2 regions of the Serratia marcescens subsp. marcescens ATCC 13880 genome follow, and region 1 is predicted to be linked to the other one. Evidence: predicted binding sites of a transcription regulator. Region 1 holds the regulator's gene; the other holds the start of a gene.

Region 1 (3,720 bases):
CCGCGCACCTGATGACGGTGCCAAATCCAGCCCAACGCCAGGCCGCGCAGCGCCAGAAACACCGCCAGCGCCAGCCAGAGCCCGTGGTTGCCTAGCAGCGGCACGCTGAACAGCGCCAGACCGTATCCCGCAGCGGCCACCGCCATGCTGTTACGCATCTCGGCGCCGCGCGTGGCGCCGATAAACATGCCGTCCAGCAAATAGCACCATACCCCGACCAGCGGCAGAATGACCTGCCAGGGTAAATAATGGGCGGCCAACGCACGCAGTTCCGGCAAAGAGGTCAATGCCGCCACGATCTGCTGGCCGGTAACGGCATACGCCAGGCCGAAGGCCAACGCGACCAGCCCTGCCTGCCTGCAGGCCGCGTGCCACACCTTGCGCAGTTGGCTGTCGTCCCGGGCGCCGTAGGCGTGGCCCGAATGAGCCTCCACCGCATAAGCAAAACCGTCGAGCGCATAGGCGGTGAACGTCAGCAGATTCATCAATACCGCATTGACCGCCACCACCTCGCTTCCCAGGCGAGCGCCGAAAATGGTCAACGACGCAAAGCACAGTTGCAGCAACAGTGAACGCAGCATGATGTCGCGGTTGAGCGCCAGCAGGCGACGCAGATCGCCACGCCAGGCCTGGCGCAGCATCTGCAGGGTAATACCGCGCAGGCGCATCACCCGCCACGCCAACCACAGCCCGAGCAGCAGCGTAGCGTATTCGGCGATGGCGGTTGCCGCCGCCGCCCCCCGCACGTTCCAGCCCAGGCCCATCACCAGCCAGATATCCAGCACGATGTTCAGCAGGTTGCCGACGATCAGCAGGATCACCGGCGCCCGCACGTACTGCACGCCGAGCAGCCAGCCCAGCAGCACCAGATTGGCCAGCGCCGCCGGGGCGCTTAACCAGCGGATCTCAAGAAAACGCCGCGCCTGTTCCAGCACCTCGCCATCGCCACCGACGATCCGCAGCGCCAGTTCGATCAGCGGATAACGCAGCAGGACGATCGCCGCGCCGCCCAACAGCGCCAGCAGCAGCGGTTGCATAAAGGCGCGCGCCAGCGCTTGCGGGTTCTGTGCCCCCAGCGCTTGCGCCGCGAGGCCGGTGGTGCTCATGCGCAGGAATAACAGCAGCATGAAGAGGAAGCTGGTCGCCACCGCGCCGATCGCCACGCCCCCCAGGTAGATCGGGCTGTCGAGGTGGCCGATCACCGCGGTGTCCACCAGCCCGAGCAGCGGCACGGTAATATTGGAGAAGATCATCGGCAGGGCGAGGCGCCACAGGGCTTTATCGGTGTCGCTGGTGAAGGCGGAAATCAGGCGCATGATGGGATGTTCCTGTGACTGAGTGACAAAGGGCGAGGTCAGAAACAAAAACGCCCCAAAACAGGGGCGATTGATACAGGGAGCGGCGGTGATGGGCCGGCGATTAAATCCAGTCGCCGTTGCGGATCACGCCGACCGCCAGCCCTTCGATAGTGAAATTCTGCTGACGCAGATCGACCACTATCGGTTGGAATTCGTTGTTCTCCGGCAGCAGTTCAACCACATTGCCGTGCTTTTTCAAGCGCTTGACCGTCACTTCGTCTTCGATCCGCGCCACCACGACCTGGCCGTTGCGCACGTCTTGCGTTTTGTGCACCGCCAGCAGATCGCCGTCCAGAATGCCGATGTCGCGCATTGACATGCCGTTCACCCGCAGCAGGAAATCGGCGCTCGGTTTAAACAGGGAAGGATCCACTTGGTAGTGCCCTTCGATGTGCTGCTGCGCCAGCAGCGGCTCGCCGGCGGCGACGCGGCCGATCAGCGGCAGCCCTTCTTCTTCTTCCATCAGCAGACGGATACCGCGCGAGGCACCGGAGACGATTTCGATCACGCCTTTGCGTGCCAGCGCCTTCAGGTGTTCTTCGGCGGCGTTAGGCGAACGGAACCCCAGACGCATCGCGATCTCGGCACGCGTTGGCGGCATGCCCGTTTGCGAAATGTGCTCGCGAATCAGATCGTAGACCTCTTGCTGTCTGGTAGTTAGTGCTTTCATTCCGCCCCCTGTTTGTTTATACAGTCTTGCTGTGAGTATATACAGGTAAGCGCGGATTGGGAACCGAAGAATAAATAAAAATCAGTCAGTAGGCGCTTTTCGTCAGCCGAAATGCTGCCATAGGACCGTGCCCCAAACGAACAGCGCCAGCGCGATCGCCAGCGACACCGCCGCCGATCCCATGTCCTTGGCCCGCCCGGACAGCTCGTGATGTTCGCTGCCGATGCGATCCACCACCGCCTCGATCGCGCTGTTCAGGATCTCGACGATCATCACCAGCGCTACCGATCCGATCAATAAAATGCGCGCTATCGCACCCACATCCAGCCAGACAGCCAGTATGATAGCCAGAAGGGTGACCACCAGTTCCTGGCGGAAAGCCGCTTCGTGCTGCCAGGCGGCGGATAGCCCTTTATAGGAATAGCCGGCGGCCTTGATGATGCGGGTCAGTCCGGTTGCTTGGTTTGCCATGTTTTCGTGCCTTTCTCAGAGGTCGGTCATAATAAAAAGAGTCTAGAACAGTCCGCGCTGACGGCTCTCGGTTTTCGAACACCACAGATCTGCTACCCGGTTTCTGGTATGCTTGCGGCGCATTGCTAACAAGAGGCTTCACGTTGTTATGTCAGGTTGGCGTAAAATTTATTATAAAATATTGAATTTACCACTTAAATTGTTGGTAAGAAGTAAGGTCATCCCTTCAGATCCGGTTACCGAGCTAGGGTTGGATCCCTCACGGCCGATTTTGTATGTTTTACCTTACAATTCCAAGGCGGATTTGCTGACGCTGCGCACCCAGTGCCTGGCGCAGGATCTGCCCGATCCGCTCAACTCGCTGGAGATCGACGGCACCGTGCTGCCGAGCTACGTGTTCATTCACGACGGCCCGCGCGTGTTCCGCTACTACACCCCGAAAGAAGAGTCGGTAAAGCTGTTCCACGACTATCTGGATCTGCATCGCAGCAACCCGGATCTCGACATTCAAATGCTGCCTGTTTCGGTCATGTTCGGCCGCTCGCCGGGCCGCGAAGGCCACGGCACGCCGCACCTGCGTCTGTTGAACGGCGTGCAGAAATTCTTCGCCGTGCTGTGGCTCGGCCGCGACAGCTTCGTACGCTTCTCCAACACCGTGTCGCTGCGCCGCATGGCTACCGAACACGGCACGGATAAAACCATCGCGCAGAAACTGGCGCGCGTGGCGCGCATGCACTTCTCGCGCCAGCGCCTGGCCGCGGTGGGCCCAAGCCTGCCGGCCCGTCAGGATCTGTTCAACAAGCTGTTGGCGTCCAAAGCGATCGAAAAAGCGGTCGAGGACGAAGCGCGCAGCAAGAAGATCTCGCACGAGAAGGCCCAGCAGAACGCCATCGCGTTGATGGAAGAGATCGCCGCCGACTTCTCCTACGAAACCGTGCGTCTGTCCGATCGCGTGCTGAGCTGGACCTGGAACCGGTTGTATCAGGGCATCAACGTCACCAACGCCGAGCGCGTGCGCCAGCTGGCGCAGGACGGCCACGAGATCGTCTACGTGCCCTGCCACCGCAGCCACATGGACTATCTGCTGCTGTCCTACGTGCTGTATCACCAGGGCCTGGTGCCGCCGCACATCGCCGCGGGCATCAACCTCAACTTCTGGCCGGCCGGCCCGATCTTCCGTCGCCTGGGCGCGTTCTTCATCCGCCGCACCTTCAAGGGCAA
Region 2 (3,720 bases), 2.3 Mb from region 1:
CATACAGCCGGTGCCGGCGGAAGTGATCGCCTGGCGGTAGACGTGATCCATCACGTCGCCTGCGGCGAAGACGCCGGGGATAGTGGTCTGGGTCGCATTGCCGTGAATGCCGGACTGTACCTTGATGTAGCCGTTTTCCAGCTCCAACTGGCCGCCGAAGATGCCGGTGTTCGGGCTGTGGCCGATAGCGATGAACACGCCGGCCAGTTCCAGTTCACGGGTTTCGTTTTCCGCTTTGGTGCTGCGGATGCGCACGCCGGTCACGCCCATTTCATCGCCCAGCACTTCGTCCAGCGTATGGTCGGTGTGCAACACGATGTTGCCGCTTTTCACTTTTTCCATCAGCCGGTCTATCAGTATCTTTTCTGAGCGGAAGCTGTCGCGACGGTGGATCAGGTGAACCTCGGCGGCGATGTTGGACAGGTACAGCGCTTCTTCAACGGCGGTGTTGCCGCCGCCGACCACCGCGACTTTCTGGTTGCGGTAGAAGAAACCGTCGCAGGTCGCGCAGGCGGAAACGCCTTTGCCCTTGAAGGCGTCTTCGGAAGGCAGGCCAAGGTAGCGGGCGGAGGCGCCGGTCGCGATGATCAGCGCGTCGCAGCTGTATTCGCCGCTGTCGCCGAACAGGCGGAACGGACGCTGCTGCAGATCGACGCTGTTGATATGATCGAAGACGATTTCAGTTTGGAACTTCTCCGCGTGCTCGCGCATGCGCTCCATCAGCGCCGGACCGGTCAGGCCGTCGGCGTCGCCCGGCCAGTTTTCCACTTCGGTGGTGGTGGTCAGCTGGCCGCCTTGCTCCAGACCGGTGATCAGCACCGGATTCAGGTTGGCGCGCGCCGCGTAGACGGCGGCGGTGTAACCGGCCGGGCCGGAGCCCAGAATCAGTAATTTGCTATGTTTAGCCGTGCCCATGAATAACCTCTTTATTCCACAATGGCGGACAATGAAGCCGATTGTAGGGAAAATGGCGCAGTAAAAAAAGCGCCGGGCGACGTTGTTAACGATTTGTATGATAGTTGTCGCCTATTAATGCACCCGCTGTCGGCAAATCGTACGCCGAACGCAGAAATTTACCTTATCAAAGCTGCATTCGGCCGCCGAATCGCCAACCGCGCAAAAACGGCGCATTCTGCGGCTTCAGCCGCTCCCCGCCGGGGTTTATCTGCCAGCGATTCATAACCAAAAATGGGATGCAGACTTTTCGTGACGGTACGTTGTTCTGATTTTGCTTCTTTTACTTTGACAATCCGCTGCGCATTTGCGAAAACATCATAGGAAGAAGAAATTATCCCCGTAACACCAGCAAATCGTACGTATTTGCGCCGCGAGGCGGCAATGCGCGATGGGTGTGCGGAGCAGAGCGCGCAAGCGTTTGCTGATTTTTTCTCGACCTAAACGTCGTTACCTGCGTCGCGCGGGGTTGGACAGACAGGCTGCGCGGCGTGGAATGATGGTAGTGAAGAAGCATATGACAGGCATCGGGTCTTCGCTTGGAACGAACCCTTACACATTGACGTTGGCTAGGGTGTGGCAAGTGCACGGAAGAAAATAAGAGAGACAATAATAATGGCAGACAACAAGAAACGCCCGGGTAAAGATCTTGACCGTATCGACCGCAACATCCTGAATGAGCTGCAGAAGGATGGGCGTATTTCGAACGTCGAGCTTTCGAAGCGCGTGGGGTTATCCCCGACACCATGTTTGGAACGCGTGCGCCGTCTTGAGCGCCAGGGTTTCATTCATGGCTATACCGCATTGCTTAACCCGCATTATCTGGATGCGTCCCTGCTGGTTTTCGTGGAGATCACGCTGAACCGCGGCGCGCCGGATGTGTTTGAGCAATTCAACTCGGCAGTGCAGAAGCTTGAAGAGATTCAGGAGTGTCATCTGGTTTCCGGCGATTTCGACTACCTGTTGAAAACCCGCGTACCGGATATGTCGGCTTACCGCAAATTGCTGGGCGAAACCTTGCTGCGTTTGCCGGGGGTTAACGACACCCGTACCTACGTAGTGATGGAAGAAGTGAAACAGAGTAACCGTCTGGTTATCAAAACACGGTAAGGTGCAGGTGCAAAACCTGATTAAATTGGTTACACTCCTGTTTATTCATACAGTTTCGGCGCCGGGGCAGTTTCTCGGCGCTGTTGCTATGTCAGCTAACAGGAACCTGGAGAGCCTTTCTTGAGCCAGGAATATACAGAAGATAAAGAAGTTACCCTGAAAAGACTCAGCAGTGGCCGGCGTTTGCTGGAAGCTGTGCTTATCGTGGTAGCGATTTTTGCCGTTTACCTCATGGCTGCGCTGGTCAGTTTCAATCCGTCTGACCCAAGCTGGTCGCAGACCGCGTGGCATGAGCCGATTCACAATCTGGGCGGCGGTGTCGGGGCCTGGTTGGCCGATACGCTGTTCTTCACCTTCGGGGTGCTCGCCTACGCGATACCGCCGATCATGCTGGTCTTGTGCTGGGCGGCTTATCGCCAACGCAGCAACAGAGACTACATCGACTATTTCGCGCTTTCCCTGCGCCTGATCGGCACCCTGGCGTTAGTGCTCACCTCCTGCGGGCTGGCGGCGCTGAACGTCGACGATCTCTATTACTTCGCTTCCGGCGGCGTGATCGGCAGCCTGCTGAGCAACGCCATGTTGCCGTGGTTCAACGGCATCGGCGCTACGCTGGCGCTGTTGTGCGTATGGGCGGCGGGGTTGACGCTGTTTACCGGCTGGTCCTGGCTGGTGATCGCCGAGAAGATCGGCGGGGCGGTGCTGGGCGTCGCGACGGTGATGACCAATCGCTCACGTCGCGAAGAGCGCTATTTTGAGGATGACGAGCGTTACGTTGACGACGAGCCTGAGCAGGCAGGGAAGGGTGCCGCCGCAGCGGTTGCCGCGACCGCCGCCGGAGCCGCGGCCGCCGATGACGACGTGCTGTTCTCCGCGCCTTCGGTCACCGAAAGCGCCAAAGCGGCAGAAGAAGATGCCGCCGATCCGTTGCTCAGCGGCCTGCGCGCCGACGATGGCGAGCTTGAAGCGGAAGCCGCACCCATCGCGCCGGCGGCTTCGCCTGCACCGGCGGTGAAGGCAGAGATCCACGAGCCCGTTGCAGCGCCGATCGCCACACAGGCTCCGTCGGTAACGGTGGCGCCGGCCGCGCCGGCCTCTGTCAATCAGCACCCGGTGAGCGCCCCGGCGCAAGACGCTACGCCGCCGCTGTATTCCTTCGAGATCCCGGAAGAAACGCCTGCGCCTAAGGCGACGCGTCCTGTCGATCCTTATCAGGATGACGATGAGCCGCGCCTCGGCAACTGGCAAGAGCCGGCCGCGCCGCAGCCGCCGGCGCGTTCTCCCTTTGATTTTACCGCCGCACAGCGTGACAGCGTCGACATCGGCAGTTCGAGCGGTTTCAGCGCCACCGGCGCCAAACCGCAGCCGGATACGGCGGCAGCCGCTGCTGCTGCGGGCGTCGCAGCGGCGACCTTTATGCCGGCCTTCACGGCGACCAGTGACGGCAATCCGCAGGTTAAGCAGGGCATCGGCCCTGAACTGCCGCGGCCGAATCCGGTGCGCATCCCGACCCGTCGCGAACTGGCTTCCTACGGCATCAAGCTGCCTTCGCAGCGTGCGGCCGAACAGGAACAGCGCCAGACAGAGGCGGAGCCTCAGCAGCCGGCGGCGGTGAACCCGCAGGATGAAGAGGCGCTACAGGAAGCCGCGCTGCGT

What was found. Region 1 encodes LexA, which represses DNA repair genes until DNA is damaged. Its sites were predicted from a motif close to TNCTGTATGTACATACAGNA; they were not measured.
Region 2: the regulator LexA is predicted to act here: its motif matches at 2,100-2,119, upstream of J0F90_RS08375 (DNA translocase FtsK 4TM domain-containing protein).

Annotation. Positions count from the first base shown of each region.
Region 1 covers NZ_CP071238.1:4,629,385-4,633,104, forward strand. Annotated here, with positions in the region: gene dinF (MATE family efflux transporter DinF) at 1-1,316, opposite strand, end outside; gene lexA (transcriptional repressor LexA) at 1,420-2,028, opposite strand; gene J0F90_RS22165 (diacylglycerol kinase) at 2,131-2,499, opposite strand; gene plsB (glycerol-3-phosphate 1-O-acyltransferase PlsB) at 2,648-3,720, shown strand, end outside.
Region 2 covers NZ_CP071238.1:1,766,717-1,770,436, forward strand. Annotated here, with positions in the region: gene trxB (thioredoxin-disulfide reductase) at 1-915, opposite strand, end outside; gene lrp (leucine-responsive transcriptional regulator Lrp) at 1,570-2,064, shown strand; gene J0F90_RS08375 (DNA translocase FtsK 4TM domain-containing protein) at 2,185-3,720, shown strand, end outside.